One region of the Peribacillus sp. R9-11 genome, then DNA from elsewhere that is predicted to be linked to it. Evidence: riboswitches for the same ligand, from Rfam matches in the RefSeq annotation. Region 1 holds a riboswitch; the other holds the start of a gene.
The links. A riboswitch is a leader RNA that binds a small molecule or an ion and turns the genes downstream of it on or off. The one in region 1 is predicted to bind cyclic di-GMP.
Positions count from the first base shown of each region.

Region 2: another riboswitch for cyclic di-GMP. It lies ahead of RE409_RS19580 (anti-repressor SinI family protein); the one in region 1 lies ahead of RE409_RS26105 (anti-repressor SinI family protein).

Region 1 covers NZ_CP133763.1:5,352,359-5,362,561, reverse strand. The annotation lists gene RE409_RS26125 (flagellar hook-associated protein 2) at 1-1,282, shown strand, start outside; gene fliS (flagellar export chaperone FliS) at 1,309-1,710, shown strand; gene RE409_RS26115 (flagellar protein FliT) at 1,710-2,051, shown strand; gene hpf (ribosome hibernation-promoting factor, HPF/YfiA family) at 2,307-2,864, shown strand; cyclic di-GMP riboswitch class I at 3,736-3,822, shown strand; gene RE409_RS26105 (anti-repressor SinI family protein) at 3,859-3,999, shown strand; gene RE409_RS26100 (helix-turn-helix domain-containing protein) at 4,149-4,472, opposite strand; gene secA (preprotein translocase subunit SecA) at 4,913-7,426, shown strand; one part of gene prfB (peptide chain release factor 2) at 7,575-7,637, shown strand; one part of gene prfB (peptide chain release factor 2) at 7,639-8,673, shown strand; gene RE409_RS26085 (YitT family protein) at 8,905-9,720, shown strand; gene cccB (cytochrome c551) at 9,770-10,111, shown strand.
Region 2 covers NZ_CP133763.1:4,014,711-4,024,913, reverse strand. The annotation lists gene RE409_RS19595 (CpsD/CapB family tyrosine-protein kinase) at 1-98, opposite strand, end outside; gene RE409_RS19590 (YveK family protein) at 85-828, opposite strand; gene RE409_RS19585 (acyltransferase family protein) at 947-2,128, opposite strand; cyclic di-GMP riboswitch class I at 2,818-2,899, shown strand; gene RE409_RS19580 (anti-repressor SinI family protein) at 2,921-3,058, shown strand; gene RE409_RS19575 (hypothetical protein) at 4,071-4,208, shown strand; gene RE409_RS19570 (YwzD family small protein) at 4,397-4,642, shown strand; gene RE409_RS19565 (VanZ family protein) at 4,639-5,130, shown strand; gene RE409_RS19560 (hypothetical protein) at 5,287-5,745, shown strand; gene RE409_RS19555 (polyisoprenyl-teichoic acid--peptidoglycan teichoic acid transferase TagU) at 6,205-7,134, opposite strand; gene RE409_RS19550 (hypothetical protein) at 7,289-8,074, shown strand; gene RE409_RS19545 (GntR family transcriptional regulator) at 8,078-8,455, shown strand; gene RE409_RS19540 (ABC transporter ATP-binding protein) at 8,452-9,144, shown strand; gene RE409_RS19535 (hypothetical protein) at 9,345-9,491, shown strand; gene RE409_RS19530 (hypothetical protein) at 9,754-9,927, shown strand; gene RE409_RS19525 (hypothetical protein) at 10,112-10,203, shown strand, end outside.

The sequences.
Region 1 (10,203 bases):
TCCTAATGCAATCTCAGTAAAGAATATCAATTCAACGGTTGATTTTTCTGGGACTTTGACAGTAGGAAAATTAGCTTCAGCAGCAACTATGCTCAGTAATGGGGCAGTGGGAGTTGAAAAAGCAACAGATATCATTCCTGAAGCGTATATAGGACAGGAAATAAAAATTGAAACGATTAATAAGGACGGTTCTTTAAATACCTTTACAACAAAAATTGAAGATACTGATACGTTAAATAGTTTAATATCAAAAATTAATGCTAATTCAGGTGTTACCGCTTTTTATGATCAGAACACGAAACAGATTTCATTTACGGCGAAAAACACGGGGGCAGTTCCAGATGGATTAACAAGAGAAGATGGAACGAGTGTTACTGCAGAAATTGGTTTGAGTGGTACACTCTTTACGGATCTCCTAAATTTAGATGAAAATAATATAGTTGCTGTTGGAGCGAGTAGAGGAACGGCCGGTCAAAATGCAACCTTAAATTATAACGGTCTGGATATTGAACGTTCCGCCAACACATTCACCATTAACGGTGTTGAAATTACTCTTAAACAGGGGAATACGGGTCCGGTAACCTTTTCGTCTACCTCAGATGTAGACGCAGTTCTAGATACTGTTACCCAATTCGTTGACAAGTACAATGAGATTATCGCTAACATCAAAACGAAGACAGATGAAACAAAGTACCGTGAATACCAACCGTTGACCACGGCACAAAGGAAAGACATGACTGAGGATGAAATTAAACTGTGGGAAACGAAGGCAAAGAGTGGGACACTTCGGGGAGATTCTATGTTGACGGGTCTCCTTACGAAAATGCGGACCTCGCTATATACCTCTGTTGGTGGAAGCAACTCCGTCAACTCATTAAGTGAAATTGGAATAACTACTACAAGTAACTATCTTGAAGGTGGTAAGTTAACCATTAACGAAGAAAAACTGCGTGCTGCTATTTCAGAGGATCCAAACAAAATTTATGATTTGTTTATGAAATCAGGAGAAACAACTGGTGAAATGGGATTGGCCAAAAGGTTGAGGGCTGATATCAAAGCGACGATGACTAATATCCAAGATAAAGCAGGTAAAGCGACTTCTGTTAATAATTCAAGTTTCACGATTGGAAAACTCTTAAATAGCTACAATACGAAAATAGATAGTTGGCAAGACAAGCTTAAGGCTTTAGAAACCCGCTATTATAATCAATTCACAGCCATGGAGAAAGCGATTTCGAAAGCGAATAGTCAAAGCAGCAGCCTATCTCAGTATTTCAGCTAAGCAATTTTAGAAAGGAAGTTTGAATGATGGCAATCAATAATCCCTACCAATCTTATCAACAAAATTCGGTGAATACTGCCTCTCCAGGTGAACTTACGTTAATGCTTTATAATGGATGCCTTAAGTTTATTACATTGGGCAAAAAAGCAATTGCGGAAAAAAACTTTCAAGAAAAAAACACGAATTTAATTAAAGCGCAAAAAATCATTCAGGAGCTAATGGTCACATTAAAAATGGATTTGGCTATATCCAAGGAATTAATGTCCCTTTATGATTATTTGAATCGACGCTTGATTGAAGCCAACATTAAAAGTGATCTGGATATTTTAGAAGAGGTTGAAGGGTTTGTCATGGAATTTCGCGATACATGGAAGGAAGCTATTCAGTTGAACCGCCAGAAGCAATTTGCCAATAGTGGTCAAGCATAATGGGAGCTATTCAACATTTTTATGAGGCAACGAACCAATTACTTTCGACGTTGGAAAATGAGCAGGATCGGGACCGGAAAATTGAAAAGGTTGAGGCCTTGCTTGAGGAGCGGGAGAAGTTGATGGCAGGGATTCAACCGCCTTTTTCTGATTCTGAACAGGATTTAGGGAAGAAGTTAATCGAACTCAACGAAAAAGTTTCACAACTTCTAGAAGAACAAAAAGTAGAAATCCAACGCGATATTAAACAGCTAAGTCTCAAAAAAGAATCTACTAATAAATATGTGAACCCTTATCAATCATTATCCACAGATGGCGTGTTCTACGATAAAAGAAATTAGATATTAATCAGCCGTTTTAATTGCAAACAGTTTTAATGTTAATTGTTTTTAAATTTTCTGTAAATATTAAGGGCTTAATTTTTTCTTTATAGCTTTGTATTTGTTATAATAAAGCTAGGGCAGACATCAACCCTTTCCTAACCTTCCGACAATTGTTTCATAATCTCGACATATTTCATGATGTGTTTCTAAAGGAAACCGGAGGGGTATTGTAGAATCTAACTGTATAGTCTTAATTTAAGGAGGACTCACTTTATGAATTACAACGTACGCGGTGAAAACATTGAGGTAACTCCAGCAATTCGAGAATACGTCGAAAAGAAAATTGGCAAGTTAGAACGATATTTTAACAATACACCAGATGCAAATGTGTTAGTGAATTTGAAAGTTAACAATAATACATCCAAGGTCGAAGTGACGATTCCTATGCAGAATTTGGTTCTTCGCGCTGAAGAGGAAAATGCGGATATGTATGCTGCTATTGACTTGATTAATGACAAGCTTGAACGCCAAATTCGTAAACATAAAACGAAAGTCAATCGTAAATTCCGTAACAACTTATCTACAACTCCTGAGGCGTTCGCCTTTAATACGGAAATTGATGAAGTGGTGGATGAATTTGAAGATGATACTGATATTGAAGTAGTCCGCAATAAGCGCTTTGATTTGAAGCCAATGGATAGTGAAGAAGCGATTCTGCAAATGAATATGCTTGGTCACAGTTTCTTCGTTTACACCAATGCGGATACAAATACAACGAACGTTGTGTACCGTCGTAAAGATGGGCGCTACGGATTAATTGAACCTAGTTAATATGAATCTATAAACAAAAGCACAACCCAGACTATGGGTTGTGCTTTTTAAATTTTACTCCATCTATTGCAATGTTCATTTGGGCTAAGGAGTTCTATAAGCTCTGGAAAAATAACCACCGATTTCAACCATAGAAGTCAATGGTTGTTTATATTTCCTTCCTTTTTCCTTAATGATCTTTCGGCAATTTGATAAGTGTTTTGATAATGTGATAATAAGTAAAATCCATCTGTTGAAAACAAGGTATCAAATAGTATCGATTAATTGGTTGGCTCCTGGGAATTTCATTGTTCTCTAAAAAACACAATGAAGTATGGAATGTATTGTATTTTCTTTAAAAAGAACATTTTCCGTTCTTTAATAAGATAAATAGGTACTTATACCTATTTAAATAACCCCTCCTATTGCACTATACTCAGATTAAAGTTCTTTAAAAAGAACAATAATTTATTTATATAAAATGATTTGATTATGGTGCAGAGGAGTTGGATTTTTGTATCAGAAAAATTGCTATACATGTCATAGAGCGTCTTTTAGCAGTGCAGAATATGGAGGTTGGCTTTGTCCGACCTGCGGTGAGGACTTGTCTGCGCAAAAAGCCTTTGATGCACTTATTATGGAAAGAATTAATATGCCCCATCGTTTGAATAAGAAGGGCAATGTTTATAATTTTATAAAAAAACGAACGTGAATCATTTGAACCATCTTGTTTTGTACATGAAATAGACAAAAAATATCATGGATTTCTTGATTTTGTAATATTTTGTCGATAAAAAGTTGTGCATTGTGGTAATTTAGCGACATAAAGTAGCAATATTTGGAGCAAATATTCGCTATAATAACTTAATAAATATAGTTTTTGTAATAATTTCCCTGACAAAGGCAAGCTCAGCGAAAGATGAGGGCGCAAAGGCACAGGCCTAAGTTTGCTTAATGCTAAGATGGCTGGTCTGCCTGAAATACATACAAGTAGTATTTTAGGAGGATAAAAGAGGTGGTTAACGTGGAAGTGGATCAAGAATGGGTGAAGTTGATTTCAGAAGCTAGGAAATTGGGTTTTAAGAAAGAAGAAATTAGTGCTTTTTTAAAAAAAGAGAATCTAAATGTGCCACTAGAGCAGAACAATGAAAACTAAGAACCAAAAAGGAATGAAAAAAACATCCCTATAAACAGTTGATTTACAACATAGCTGCTTATAGGGATTATTTTATTTTCTGAAATTCTATCAATACTAGTTTGATAGAGCGGTACTATTTATGTTTGTGAAGATAGTTTAGAATTCATCTATTCTTGCTTATCTTTTCTCCATTTATTAAACTCAATGAACTCTCTGAATTGTTGTTTTGAAACGCCAGAATTCATAGCTTCCTCAACAATTTTCATCCAGTCAGTGTCCAAGGATTCCTTATTTGGTGCATCGTAAAGAAGGGCATCTACAGGAATGTTAAGTACAGAAGAGATTTTTTCGAGAAATTGAATAGAAGGATTCGTTTGTAAGTTACGCTCGAGCGAACTTAAGTATGACTTTGCTACTCCGGCTTTATCGGCTAGTTCAGTCATTGACATTTTCTTTTCTTCTCGCAGTTTTTTTACACGTTCACCAATCAACAATACCACCTCGAAACATGTTCTATTTATCTTCGATTTATAAGTTTTAAACCCACATAAAATCACAGGAATAGGAAGCCTGAAAAGCTAGATTGCTTCAACTGACTATCAGTCATAGAGGGACCAAAAATTTCTATTGATAGAAGGTTGTGCTTACTTCGCATTTTCGTTTGTCTTGTTAAGGACTCATGTGAAAAGTGGGGAGTGTGTAATGTACTTTTGCTACTTCCCTCTATTTTAACAGTTTTACCCCTCTTTTATCCAATGTTTTTCGTAAGAACTGAATTCAGGTCCATAGACATAGAGTGACATGAAGTTGTACCTCTAGAATAGAAGTGTTAAAATTAAGCTTGGATTAGTATTAACAGAAGGTGTGTTTCTTCTTACTTATATGAATGTGTTATTGAATGATCATTACCATAATAGAGGAGCGTTATTGAATGCTTAATATATTAAATAAAGTTTTTGATCCGAATAAGCGAGAAATTAAGCGTCTGGAAAAAGTCGCTGATCAGGTCGAAGCGCTGGCTGATGAGACAGCTGCGTTATCGGATGAGCAGTTGCGCGCCAAAACAGAGGAGTTTAAGGAGCGTTATCAAAACGGGGAAACCGTGGATGATTTGCTTGTTGAAGCTTTTGCGGTTGCGCGTGAAGGGGCAAAACGAGCTCTTGGTTTGTATCCTTACCGTGTTCAAATCATGGGTGGGGCATCACTTCATGATGGAAACATCTCTGAGATGAAAACGGGGGAAGGTAAAACATTAACATCAACCATGCCGGTTTATTTAAATGCGCTTACTGGTAAAGGTGTGCATGTCGTGACTGTCAATGAATACTTGGCGCACCGTGATGCAACTGAGATGGGTGTATTGTATGATTTCCTGGGTTTGACTGTTGGGTTGAATTTGAACAGTCATTCTAAAGAAGAAAAACAAGCTGCCTACAATGCTGACATTACTTATAGCACGAATAATGAGCTAGGCTTTGATTACTTGCGTGACAATATGGTTTTGTATAAAGAACAAATGGTACAGCGCCCGTTGCATTTTGCTGTCATCGATGAAGTCGATTCGATTTTGATTGATGAAGCGAGAACGCCATTGATTATTTCTGGTTCAGCGCAAAAATCGGCACAGCTTTACATCCAAGCAAATGCGTTTGTGAGGACGTTACAAAAAGAAACGGACTATACGTATGATGAAAAAACAAAAGGTGTTCAGCTGACCGAAGAAGGTATGAACCGTGCTGAAAGAGCATTTAATATCGATAACTTGTTCGATATCAACCATGTTACCTTAAACCATCATATTAATCAGGCTCTGAAGGCGCATGTTTCCATGCATTTGGATGTGGATTATGTTGTTCAAGATGGCGAGATTGTCATCGTCGATCAATTCACTGGCCGTTTAATGAAGGGCCGTCGTTATAGTGAAGGTCTTCATCAGGCAATTGAAGCAAAAGAGGGCCTTGAAATTCAAAATGAAAGCATGACTCTTGCAACCATCACGTTCCAAAACTATTTCCGGATGTACGAAAAACTTTCTGGTATGACAGGTACAGCTAAGACAGAGGAAGAGGAATTTCGGAATATCTATAATATGAATGTTATTGCGATTCCAACAAACCGGAATATTGTTCGTGATGACCGCGCCGATCTTATTTACGCGTCAACGGATGGGAAATTCCGCGCTGTTGTGGAAGACATCGCTGAGCGTTATACAAAAGGACAGCCAGTGCTTGTTGGTACTGTTGCCATTGAAACGTCTGAAGTCATTTCTGCGTATTTATCCAAAAAAGGTATACCTCATGATGTTTTGAATGCAAAGAATCATGAGCGTGAAGCAGAAATCATTGCGAATGCAGGTAATCAAGGTTCAGTTACAATCGCTACTAACATGGCTGGCCGTGGTACGGATATCAAGCTTGGCGAAGGTGTCAAAGAACTTGGCGGCCTTGCTGTTATCGGTACGGAGCGTCATGAAAGTCGAAGGATAGATAACCAGTTGCGTGGTCGTTCCGGTCGTCAGGGAGATCCTGGGGTTACTCAATTCTATTTATCAATGGAAGATGAACTGATGCGACGCTTCGGTTCGGATAATATGAAAAGTATGATGGCACGTCTTGGTATGGATGATTCACAGCCAATTCAAAGTAAAATGGTGACGAGAGCCGTTGAATCTGCTCAGAAACGAGTGGAAGGGAATAACTTTGATTCGCGTAAACAATTGCTGCAGTATGACGATGTCCTACGTCAACAACGGGAAATCATCTATAAACAGCGTTTTGATGTGATGGAAAGTGAAAACTTACGTGAAATTGTTGAGACGATGATTGAGGCATCCATTCAGCGCAATGTTGCTGCGTTTGCCCCAATGGGTGATGAAGAAGGCTGGAACTTACAAGGTCTTGTCGATTACTTGAATGGTAACCTATTCAATGAAGGTTCAATCACAATAGAAGATTTAGAAGGAAAAAATGAATCGGAATTGGTTGAATTTATTTTAGATAAAGTGAAAGAAGACTATGATCAAAAAGAAGCAGAGCTTTCAGAAGATCAAATGCGAGAGTTTGAAAAGGTTATCGTTCTTCGTGCGGTGGATAGCAAATGGATGGACCATATCGATGCTATGGAACAATTGCGTCAAGGGATTCACCTTCGTGCTTATGGTCAAATTGACCCACTTCGTGAATACCAATCAGAAGGTTTCGCAATGTTTGAAGCCATGATTGCCTCCATGGAAGATGAAGTCGCTAAATACATTATGAAAGCTGAAATTCGCAACAATTTAGAGCGGAAAGAAGTCATAAAAGGACAAGCGGTCAATCCGAAGGAAGAAGATGGAGGAAAAGTGAAGAAGGCTCCAGCTCGTAAAAAGGATGAAGTCGGGCGAAATGCCTTATGTCCATGTGGCAGCGGCAAAAAATATAAGAATTGCCATGGTAATTTAGCCTAAAGTTAGGTGTATAATGATAAGAGAGACGGTGTAAGAACTTGCCGCCTCTTTTCATGTTTAGTTTGCGTATAGTTTGAAGATGTTTATTGGTACTGAAACACATCCCTGTACAGGGGTTTTTTTAACATACTTAATGAGGTGAAGAGAAATGGAATTAGCAGAAATTAGAAATGAACTTGAACGAACCGCACAACGATTAACAGACTTTAGGGGGTCTCTTTGACTTAGATGAAAAAGAGGCACGAATCGCACAACTAGAAAATGAGATGACACACCCTGATTTTTGGAATGATCAGTCAAAAGCACAGACTGTCATCAATGAAACGAATGCATTGAAAGATCAAGTCAATCAATTGTCCGATTTGAATGATGCATATGAAAATCTGGATTTGACGTATGAATTAGTGAAAGAAGAAAGCGATGAAGAACTTCTTGCTGAGTTGGTAGAAGAAATCACGATTCTTTCACAAAAGATGAATGAATTTGAACTTCAACTTTTACTAAGTGAAGAATATGATTCGAAAAATGCAATTCTGGAATTGCATCCTGGTGCAGGTGGAACTGAGTCCCAAGATTGGGGTTCAATGTTGCTTCGTATGTATACAAGATGGGGTGAAAAAAGGGGCTTTAAAGTAGAAACCCTTGATTACCTTCCAGGTGATGAAGCTGGAATCAAGAGTGTCACGCTTCTGTTTAAGGGCCATAACGCATATGGTTATTTGAAAGCAGAAAAAGGTGTTCACCGTCTAGTTCGAATTTCTCCTTTCGATTCATCAGGGCGCCGTCATACTTCATTCGTTTCTTGCGAAGTTATGCCTGAATTCGACGAGACGATTAATATAGAAATTCGTACGGAAGATCTGAAGGTTGATACGTACCGGGCAAGTGGGGCAGGTGGTCAGCATATCAATACAACTGACTCAGCCGTAAGGATTACGCATTTACCTACAAATACTGTGGTAACGTGCCAAAACGAGAGATCGCAAATCAAAAACAAGGCTCAAGCCATGAATATGCTGAAAGCCAAATTATATCAACTTGAAATTGAACAACAGCAAGCCGATTTGGATGAAATTCGCGGAGAGCAAAAGGAAATTGGCTGGGGAAGCCAAATTCGTTCTTACGTCTTCCATCCCTACTCCATGGTAAAAGACCACCGTACTAGTGCGGAGACAGGAAACTTGGGAGCTGTCATGGACGGAGATATCGATATGTTCATTGATGCTTATTTACGTTCAAAATTATAAGAAGTAAAAGTCGGGCCGGATTTTCTGGTTCGGCTTTTTTTATGATTACGTATACATGGAAGTTCAATTTACTACCACTGTAAAAGTCATTTGGCTGACTTTTACAGGATCTTATAGGGGATGCAATACAACGTTCGGCCAATACTAGATAAAAAATGATGGTTTTTTAGGAGACAATATAGAATGAGAAAAAGATACCGGGAGCAGAAGCACCCTTTGATACAAAAGTTAATGGAGTATGGGTTGGTAATTGTCGGTTCGGCTATTATTGCAATTGGTTTTAATGTATTCTTGCTTCCCAACCAAATTGCTTCAGGCGGAGTCAGCGGAATTAGTACGATTCTCGATTCTACGCTCGGTTGGGAGCCAGCCTATGTTCTGTGGGGATGTAATATTCCCTTATTTATTGCTGGACTTATTATACTTGGACGGCATTTTGGTGCCAAGAGTCTGATTGGAACCTTGTTCTTACCGCTTGTTGTTTTCCTTACAAAGGATTGGGAGCCATGGACGAATGATGCTTTGCTTGGTTCAATATGTGGGGGAATTATGGTGGGCCTTGGGTTAGGAATTGTTTTCCGCGGGAAGGGTTCCACAGGGGGAACGGATTTAGCGGCGCAGATTATTCATAAGTATACCCATATGTCATTAGGGACATGTGTAGCTGTGATTGATGGAATCATTGTCTTAAGCGCTGCGATTGTCTTTGATATTGAAAAAGGGCTTTATGCGTTAATAGGTTTATATGTGACAAGCAAGACGATTGATCTCGTTCAGGTTGGGTTGAATCGTTCTAAGATGGCATTAATTATCATGAATAATGAAATGGAAGTAAGGAATGCTATCTTACATGAGCTAGACCGGGGAGTAACACGAATTTCCGGGTATGGCGGCTATACGGATGATACTCGTCCAATATTGATGTGTGTAATAGACCAGTCGGAATTCACTAAATTGAAACAATTGGTTAAACTTGTTGACCCTAAAGCGTTTGTGATCGTAATGGATGCATCGGAAGTACTTGGGGAGGGTTTTAAACTAGATTAAAATTGGTATAATATTTCTGTACTGGTATAAATCAGAGGGGGTAAATTCTATGAAAAAGAAATGGTTAGCCTTATTAATGGGTACGTCTCTCGCCTTGGCTGCATGCGGAGGAAACAATGATAATGCAGATAATGAGCCAGCAAGTGATAAGAACGAAACTACAACCGTAGATGCAGGAGATGCAGCGAAAATTTATGAAAACAAATGCTCAAGCTGTCATGCAGTAAATCTTGAAGGTGGCGTAGGACCGAATTTAACGAAAGTTGGTTCGAGATTATCAAAAGAAGAAATCGAGCAAGTCATTGCAAAGGGTCAAGGAGCAATGCCAAAAGGTATAATTCAGGGAACCGAAGCGAGCAAAGTTGCTGAATGGCTTGCTGAACATAAATAACGACTATAGAAACGTTCTGCATACAGCGGGGCGTTTCATTTATCCTCCTTTTAAATCCACAGAAAACCCACATCTAATCCCTAATCAAGAAA
Region 2 (10,203 bases), 1.3 Mb from region 1:
TTGGATTCGATATTGTTACATATCGAATAAAATTGTTCTTTATTGTTGACATCATTTAGATAAAAGGATTGTTTCCTTGTGAATTTAATAGCCACCATGTTCACCTCGTTCCGTAGAGGAAAATGTCTGATAAGGTGTTTTCCGTTTTTTGTTTTTCATTTTTGTATTTAAGTTCACTCTTCCTAACAATGGAAGTCCAAGACGCTCAAGCTCACGATCGCTGTAAGCCGCATCATCAAAGTGTTCTCGAAGAAGTGCTAAACCTATTCCAGCAAAAAAGCCTATTACGATGGAAATGGCTATAATAAACTTTGGTTTTGGAAAAAGAAGTTCTGCTTGTTCCATTTCGTTATCATTAAGAATATTAATCTGTTTTACATTTGCAAACTCTTTAAATTTAGTTATGGACTGAATTGCGACAGCCTGTGCAATGGCTTTAGCTGATTCAGGATTAGAATCTTTGACGGTAATAATAATAATCTGCGAATTATCTCTATTGGTAATGGAAACTTGCTTGAGTAACTCATAACTTGAAGTCTTTAGGTTTAACGAATCTTTAACTCCTGTCATAATTTGTGGGCTTTTAATGATATCCATGTACGAAAGAGCCAACTGTCTGTTTTCTTGCACTTTATTTATGGAAGTTTCCTTTTCTCCCATACTTAAAGATCCTGCCAAAACTTGAGTAGAGTACTGATAAGTTGGTTTCATAATGTACATGGACGAAAAAATAACGAAACCAGTAATACAAAGTGTAGAAAGTATAATGATTAATATTCGCTTTTTTAAGATTCGTATAAAATCTTTAATTTTTACTTTTTCATTCATCAATTTCACCACTTTTTTAGGAATCGTAAAAATTTTGTTTGAGACTCATATTCAATAAATATTTACCTTTCATTTCGCACTATCAGTTTGAAAAATCCCACTTAATATAGGTAAGCTTTTACCCTATTTTTCGTTTTACAGGTTTAGGATTCACGGATATTTCTGTTACTGGTTTTTTTCTTCTCGTAATATACGATCCAAGGTTCATGCATGGTTTTTCAACGAATACATACGCCAATGAAGATAGTAAAAAGGAAAAGAAGAATGAAAACATTAATATCAAGCCGGTAGGCAACTTATCATAAAATAGGTACATGAAGGAGAATAACGAGATGAGATGATACAAATACAGACTATAAGAAATTTTACCGAGAAATGTAAGTGCTTTAGACCGTAATAATGATGAAAGTTTTAAGGAAGATATGCTCATAATCATAAAGATACAAACACCACACGATACAACATAGTCCCTGAAAATATAATTGTTTAATAAATCTACTTCACCAATTATTCCTTCGTACATAAAACAAATAAATGCGATCATCAGTACTACAATTTTTACAGTTTTTTTCATCTTGGAAGTATAGTTAAATAGGTCATGGCGATACTTCGCTAATAGTGCTCCCATTAAAAAAATAGTTATGTAGTGGAAACTCAAAAGACTGCTAGTTATGTTCAAATTGGAACCAAACAAATATAAAACCATAGTTGATGAAAAACTTAAAATCATAAACCAAAATAAGGAATATTTGAATTTTTTTCGTATAAATAGAAAAATCAAAACTGGAAATATAATCGAGATCCTCATTTCGTGAACAAGAGACCATATTACATTGTTATAGGCGTCAGTATTGTAACTCCCAATAAACAAAAGATGTTGTAATAATAGAGCCGGTGTGTCTGAAACGGTCCAGGATTTGCTAAACCAGTTACTAATAAACGGCATATCATTATGGCTTAAAAGCATTTTAGCCAATATAGCTATAATTATTGCTACTAGATATGGTAAATAAATTCGAAAAACTCGTTTTATTAAGTATGTAGGATAATGGAATTTCACATTATTAATAGATAAATACAAAACAAAACCACTTAATACAAAGAATAGAATGACAGACTCATTGCCGCTACTGAAAAAAAGTCTTAGAGGAGTTTCCTTGAATAAATAGAATATGAAGGGACTGCTTGAATCATACCGATAACTTGCATATGATGGGTATATCATCATATAATGCCCAATTAATACAATAAGTGCAGCTAATCCTCTTAGTGAGTCTAATTCCTCATATCTACTAGACATATTCCCCCTCCATAAGAACCGTTTTTTTTATAATATAGCATTTGTTCTTTATAAAGTATAGTTAGTTCTCTAAAACAGACAAAGGTAGACAAAAATAGACAAAAAAAGTAAAAAGGTGAACCATGGTAACCTAATCTATTAGCAAATTATTAGGGGAAGTTTAAATTTGAATCTACAAGGAAATCCCGGAAAGCTGGTACATTTCAATCTTCTTGGAATTTGAATTTAAAAAACTTTAAAGAAAGTGTAACTGACCAGTTGATATTTAGGGGAGGTTATATAAGGGATATACAGTTGTTCATTTAAAGTAAATGGGGGACGGACAAAACTGTTTATGTCAAAGGTTTTTATATTAAGAAGATATTTGAATTACTTACTAATTAAAACTTTATCGAATAATGTTATAAAGTAATTAATAGTTATCTATTAACAATTGTTAACTTATTAAGTATAATTAATCTCAATATAGTAATTGAAAAGTAAGGGCGCAAACCCCAGATCTAAGGCATTTGCTAGAAGGCTGGTTTACCGCAAAAAGGATGAAATGAATTTATGCCTTTAATTCAAATGAGAGAAATCTGGACACTCATTAAATTAATTTGAGTTAAGCTTTTTAAATCAGATAATGGAAGTGTCTTCATCAATGTTTTAATAACCATCGTAAGAAGATTATGTAAAATGTTCAATACTCCTGAGAAGGGCAAACCTATTGAAAAGTAGGGACGCAAAATTACAGGTCTAAGGCTAGGCTAAGACGGCTGTGTTACCACAAATAGGGTGAAAAAAGAAGATATGCAGAAAAAAATTGATGCTGAATGGATTAATTTAATTTTGGAAGCAAAAAGTTTAGGGGTTTCCATTCAAGAAGTGCGAGATTTTATTCAGAATGAACAGAACTTGAATAATCAGCCCCACACGAATTGGAATTAGAAAAACGAAAAGATACATACTTTGGAGGGCTGTTATTCAGCCTTTTTTTTATGAACTGGATTCTACTGTTCACTTTTGTTAGAACTTAAAAGCTTGCGGATGATGCGATCTTTTATCAACAAAACTATTCATTTTCGTGGGATGATACCTAAGAGTTTCTTATAGATTAGAACAATATATTGTTAGTTCCCTATAGTATTGTTCGGAAATTGTAAGTACTAATATTTCTATAGAATATTCGGATATAATTAGATATATTTCCTGACTGGAATGTTCCGGCGCTAAAACTTTTCAATAAGTAGTAAAACAATATTTAATAAAAAGTAAGGGTTATCAGTATATAGCACTATTGTAAGCGTTTTCTTATTGGATTAATATGAAGAATATAGTAAGTAGAAAGAAGCTGCATTATTTTGAGAGAAGATAATTCTTATTGTGATACTTGATTTATAAAATAATGGTTGAACAATATTAAAATTTAACAACAGAAAAACAATCGAAAAAAATCCTATACATGGGAGATGCTTTATTATGAATGAATCCAGCAATGTTGTTGTGGGACTATTGTGGGGAACGTTTTTAAGCTTTCCGTTGTGGTTATCAATTTTCGGTTGGATCAAAATTATAATGAATTTTATAGGATAAGAGATTAAAGACTTGGAATAAAAAATGCACTATTCAAATATCAGTAAAAGGTTTCTAGCTTAAACAAATTGCAGCCCTAAAAACAGTTCTTTAGCATCAGATAGAGATAGAAAACTTTTTAGTGGTGGATGAAACCTTGGACAGTTTAATAGGGTAATTGGTATATTGGAATATTTTGAATTAATGTATTTTGTATGATTTATAGTAGACTATAAAGTGACGAATAGATATAAATACCCAACAAAAAAATAGTGAATAAAACAGTTAATATTTTTGTGTATTTGACGATACTATACTATAAAGAAAAAGCTAAAAGGACTTCGCAGAGGGCGATGTCAAGCTGCCATCAAAATACAAGGAGAATTTGATGACAAAAAATAAATATATTACGTTCGAGGAAGTTTATGAAAAGAAAGAAAGAAGCAAGAAAATTTTTATTGGGTCTTATATTACTATTACTTTAATCTTGATTTCTTTATTGACTTATTTTCTTGGTCGATCATAAGGGTGTTTATCAAATAGGGCTGAGAAATCGGTCCTTTTTGATTTCTTTTTCTTTTGTTTTTTACACCTAATGAACTACATTTTTTCAGCTGATGATATTAATAATCCTTCAGTTATGAACTTTTTGTGATCATTCTATTAATATTTCTTTAAAAATTCTGATTTTACCCTTTTTGAATTTATTTCCGCTTGCCAATACACATTTTATATGTGATTATCAATGAAAAGAGCTATATTCCTTATTTTAGAAAAATAGGTTTAGTACAACTTAGTGGCTCTATACATATTGGAGTGAATATTCTAATGGATTTTATTGATATATTAATAGATACGTATACAAAAGGCGAGTTTCAGCAGGATGTTACAGTAAATGATCTTGTGGAAGATCTTAAGGAAAAACTAAGCGGTATCATTGAGGAACATGATAGAATATGATCCGTAAGTTCCGTAAGTGGTTAATCCCAGCTTTGTTCGTTTTATGGGCCATGTTAATCTTCTTTTTTTCCTCACAGACGTATGAGGAGCAAAGGATTTCTCCCTTTTTAGGACAGTTAAATACCCCGTTTTTGTATGAAAAACTCGGTGGTATTTCATTTATGTATGGTGGGCTTGAGGTGAGTGTTCATACAGCTGGAGTGGCTGGGTTTTTGGAGTTTTTTATTCGAAAGGGTGCCCATCTTATTATCTTTTTTGTGTTCGGTTTTTTGACGATCAGTGTTTGGCGCACTTTTGTAAAAAACGGCGTTATTTCGTCTTTAGGTGCTCTTTTGTGTGTCCTTTTTTATGCTAGTGCGGACGAACTGCATCAAAAATTCACAGGTGGACGTACCCCCTTGTGGCAGGATGTTATGCTTGATACGTTTGGTGGATTACTAGGTATTTTATGCTTTCTTATAATAAATCGACGGCGAAAGCGTCATTGAATGATTTCCCCTTTATCCTTCAACTCCTTATAAATAAGAAATCTCCCATGAAACCGTACCCATACAATACTTAAGAAGTATGTCTAACAACATGCTTCTTTTTTATCGTTTATCCCATATATATTATAGCAATGACCTTTGTGAAGGTGATGAAAGATGAAAAGACAAAATAAGAGTCCAAAAGGAATATTGGCAAGTATGCTCCTAGTTTTAGCTGTAGGAGGTTGTATCTTTTTTCTTTGGCCGAGTGGCCCTGTACGCTTGGTGGAGGATTTTTATGAGTATGAGAGTGGGGCGGAGTTCGGGAAATCATGGGATTTATTAAGTTCTGAAATGAAGCTGCGGTTCCCGAATCGAGGTGATTATGTGCAAAATCGGGCCCATGTTTTTATGTCGCATATGGAAGTGGAAACCTTTCAGTATGATGTAGGGCGATCAAAGAAAGTGAAGAACTGGAGCCTGGCTAAGGATGGAAAAGTGCATAAAACTGCCTATATGATTCCTGTAACACAGGTCTTCGATTCTCGCTTTGGCGTGTTTACAATAGAACAGGATTGCTATGTGGTAAAGGAAAAAGGCGAATGGCGTTTGTTATGGGATTATCGTTTTGAATAGATTCCTCTCCTTTTTCGAGGTTTAAGATTCCTTTAATTATTGAAAATGGAGAGGGTATATACCTAGGAAATCAACAGTTTTCCTTCTCATGAAACATATTTCATTTTAGAGCGATCACTGATGGCTTTCAGAATAAACATTTTGTCCTGCTTGCTTAGCATTGTCCAACTACCTGCCTTGATTTTCATACAATTCACTCCTTTTATGATTGTTATAGAATATGAAGGATATTTAACATAATTTCGTGTCCAAAGAATAATAGTGTCTAGTGATAAAAAAGGTTCAAGTGGAAGAAAGGAATATTCAACTCATACTAGATTATACCGTCTTTTTGCGCCTAATAAACAACAAAGATTCCAACAAATCTCTACAATTGATGTCCGTTTTTTGTCAGAATATTGGACGAAGAAAATGAAAAAGCTGTCTGGATGCGGGTCCAGACAGCTTTTTTATTATTTATTATTTTATGGCTAAATGTTCTTTTAATTCGGTTTGAACTTTTTCTTGTTCTTCTTCCGACACAATATAATAGTAGATTCCGTCGATTTTCGTTCCAGTGCCATTAATGGATGATTCGGAAATGTCTTTGCTTGCGGCCCGGTAGTTCTTTTGGATGTCCATCATGTCATCAAACGTCAAATTTGTCTGAATATTTTTACTTAGTGCACCGAAAACTTCATCGTATTTCGTCAAGGATGAAATGCTTGCGCCTTCCTTGATAACAGCCTCGATAATGGAGCGTTGTCTGGATTGACGGCCAAAATCACCATTCGGATCATCATGTCTCATTCGTGCATAACTTAGCGCATCTTTCCCATTAAGGGTAAGCGTACCTTTTGCGAAATGAACACCATCAGAGCTGAAGTCCAAATTATTTTGCACAGTCACACCGCCGACAGCGTCAACGATATCCTTAAAGCCTTCCATATTGATCTTCATATAGTAGTCAATCGGAATATCGAGGAAGTTCTCGACAGTATCCATTGACATTGCCGCGCCGCCAAATGCATACGCGTGGTTGATTTTATCCTGTGTACCGTGTCCGACAATCTCGGTGCGTGTATCACGCGGGATGCTCAGCATTTTAACCGATTTCTTTTGTGGATTAACGGTTAAGACGATCATTGTATCAGAACGGCCTCTGTCGCCATCTCGTTCATCGACACCGAGCATGAGTATAGAAAAGGGCTCCTGATCTGATAGGGCAAGGTCCTTAGTTCGTTTATCCGTGTTACGGTCTATGGGCGTATGCATCGTTTCTACAGTTTTTGTTAGGGCATTCCATACGGAGAAGGCAAAGGCCCCACCGCCTAGTATAATAAGAAGGACGACAATTCCGACTACTTTCAGCCATGTCCGTTTCTTTTTCTTCTTTTTTTCTTTTCTCATATCTTACTTCCTTCCTCGTTTTGTAATCACTTAGTCTATTATATTTAATTTCAGTTTAAAAGAATAGTTTATTTTGTTATTTTATAATACCTTTGACAATTTTTGGTGTTATTGTGTACTATGTAACTAACACAGTGGTAAAGGGGTTGAGAAGTTGAATTCATTTAAAGGTTTAATGAAAAAGGAGTGGCTGATTGGGAAAAATGCTCTGCTCTGGCTGTTGGTTGTACAAGTGGGTTTAGTGTTTATTTCTTTTTTATTATCCAGGTATTGGGAAGTTGCAGGTCTTTTTTATATGTGCACATGGTTGATCATTATGATGCATCCGCTTATCATGATTCTGCTCATTTTAGGCTGTTTGAGTTCTGACGGGAAGACGCAGTTGTGGATTTATAATCCCCAGTCTGCGGGAATGCTGCTAGGCTGTAAGTTATTAATTAGTATGGTATTTCAAATGGTTTCGATTATTTTTTCCTCCTGTCTTATTTTTGTGGCATCGACAATACCGGTGAGTTATTTTCAGGCAGACTTTCAGGTGGAAAATAAGTTGGGAATAATGGGCTTACTTAAGATAGACGCGTTTATGTTAACGGTTAGTATCGTAATTTCCGTATTTTTACTGTTTTTATGGGTGGTATATCATGCGCTCGCCCGGTTTCATTCTATTAAACATCTTCGTTGGCTGTTTGTTTCTGCTCTTTGTATAGGGATAATTATGCTTCGGGATAGTATTGTGAATACGGCCTTTTATCAGAAGCTTGATGACATGTGGGTTATCCAGACGATAAGCGAAACTTCGATGACCATGACTGATTTCAAGTTGGGGTTTTATTTTAAAGCAGGGGATACTTCACTTTTGGCAAGCGGGTTGGATGTTATTGGAGTAGTATTATTGTTTCTCACTTCATGTTGGCTGCTAGACCGAAAGATTGAGGTGTAAGTGATGTCAGAGGATTTTCATGCATCAAAACCAATTTATTTACAAGTAGCCGATCGAATTTGTTATTCGATTGTGCGTGGCGAGATAAAAAGCGGCGAAAAACTGCCATCAGTTCGCGAAATGGCTGTTGAGATGGGGGTCAATCCGAATACGATTCAGCGTACCTACGCCGAGATTGAGAGGGATGGAATTGTGGAGACGAGAAGGGGGCAAGGTACATTCGTTAAAAATGATCCGGCGTTGATTGCTTCACTGCGTACCCGGATTCAAACAGAAGTTATTGAAACGTTCGTTGAAAACATGAAAGAAATCGGCTTGTCCAGAACAGAAATGTTGGCAGCAGTACAGCAATTTTTGATGAAGCAGGGGGAAGCAGAATGATGATTGAACTGCGTGAAATAACGAAAAAATATGGAAGCGTCGTTGCCCTGGATAATGTTTCGCTCACGTTTGAAGTGGGGAAGATTTACGGGGTGTTAGGAGCGAATGGAAGCGGTAAGTCGACCTTGCTCAAGCTGATTGCTGGTCTGGCGAAACCGGATCATGGTGTTGTGACGGTCGAAGGAGTGGCGGTGAGCAGGAGGATTGCCGCGGCAGTCTCTTATCTAACTGAGATTGATTTTTTCTATCCTAATTTTACGGTGGGTCAGTATATTGATTTTCATGCATCGCAGTTTGCTGATTTTAATCGGGATAAGGCAATCGAAATGCTGGCATTCATGAAGTTGGATGTCCGGAAGAAGGTACGCTCGCTGTCGAAAGGTAATCGGGGTCGGCTTAAATTAGTGCTCGCTCTGTCACGGGATGCTCCGGTCGTGCTATTAGATGAACCATTTTCAGGGTTGGATGTTATGGTCCGCGAGTCGATTGTACGTAGTTTGCTGTCTTATATCGATTTTGAAAAGCGAACGGTTATCATCACGACTCATGAAATCGAGGAAATCGAGAATATTCTAGATGAAGTCATTCTGATTAAGGATGGGAAGATCATGGCCAAGGAAAATGTCGAGGACCTTCGCGAAAGTAGTGGGAAATCGGTGGTCGGGTGGTTGAAGGGACATCATAGGTAATTATGAAGGGAAAATAATCAAGTAGCTTCGGAAAAGTTTTCCGAGGTTTTTTTGTTTGAAAAAGAGAAGGCCTTTGAATCTAATTAAAATAGATTACTTTAAAATGGGCGATTAGCAAAGTCACTATTAGAAAGAAGGCGCATATATATGCAGTACGGATAGCATTAAAGTATAAATAACTATTGGAGGCTAAAGGAAAAATGACAATTTCAAATGAAAGTAATTCAACTGAAAACACATTAAACGAGAGTAGTTCGACTGAAAGCTCATCAAACGAGAGTAGTTCGACTGAAAGCTCATCAAACGAGAGTAGTTCGGCTGAAAGCTCATCCGATGAAGGTGAGTGATTCTCGAGAAAATTCTTGATGAAGTCATTCTGATTAAGGATGGCCAGATCATCGCCAAGGAAAATGTCGAGGACCTCCGCGAAAGTAGTGGAAAATCGGTGGTCGGGTGGCTGAAGGGATATCATAGGTAAATTGTATGACTCCAAATTAGTATTTGGAGTTTTTTTTATTGTGAAAAAACTATTGGTTGCATCTAAAAAAAACCAAGAGAATGCATCGAATAATAAAGGAAAGACCGATACCGTGAAAGTGAGTAGTTAAGGTGAACAACTCAAAAGGTGGTGTGTTTGCTAAATTAACGGTAAAGGGGAAAGGAGTGACATCTTCCATTAAGCAACTCGGTAAAAAATCAGGAAAGGTCTATGTGACAGTTACAAAATCTGGGCAAAAGGAAAGTGCCCGTGTGCTCATATATGAAGGAAAAATAATAATGTAGCTTCGGAAAAGTTTCCGAGGTTATTTTTTTGTTTGCAAGGAGAAAAGCGCTTGAATCTTTTCTAGGGGAACGAGGATTTACTTTAAAATGGGTGATTAGCAGAGTCCGTATTAGAAAGGAGGCGCATATATATGCAGTACGGATATCATTAAAGTATAAATAACTATTGGAGGCTAAAGGAAAAATGGCAGAGACTGTTAGTTTACCGTACCTTGAAGCTTTGAAAGGTAAATTTGTGAAAGTGTTTAAAGGCGGGCCGGATTCTAGAGAAGGCAA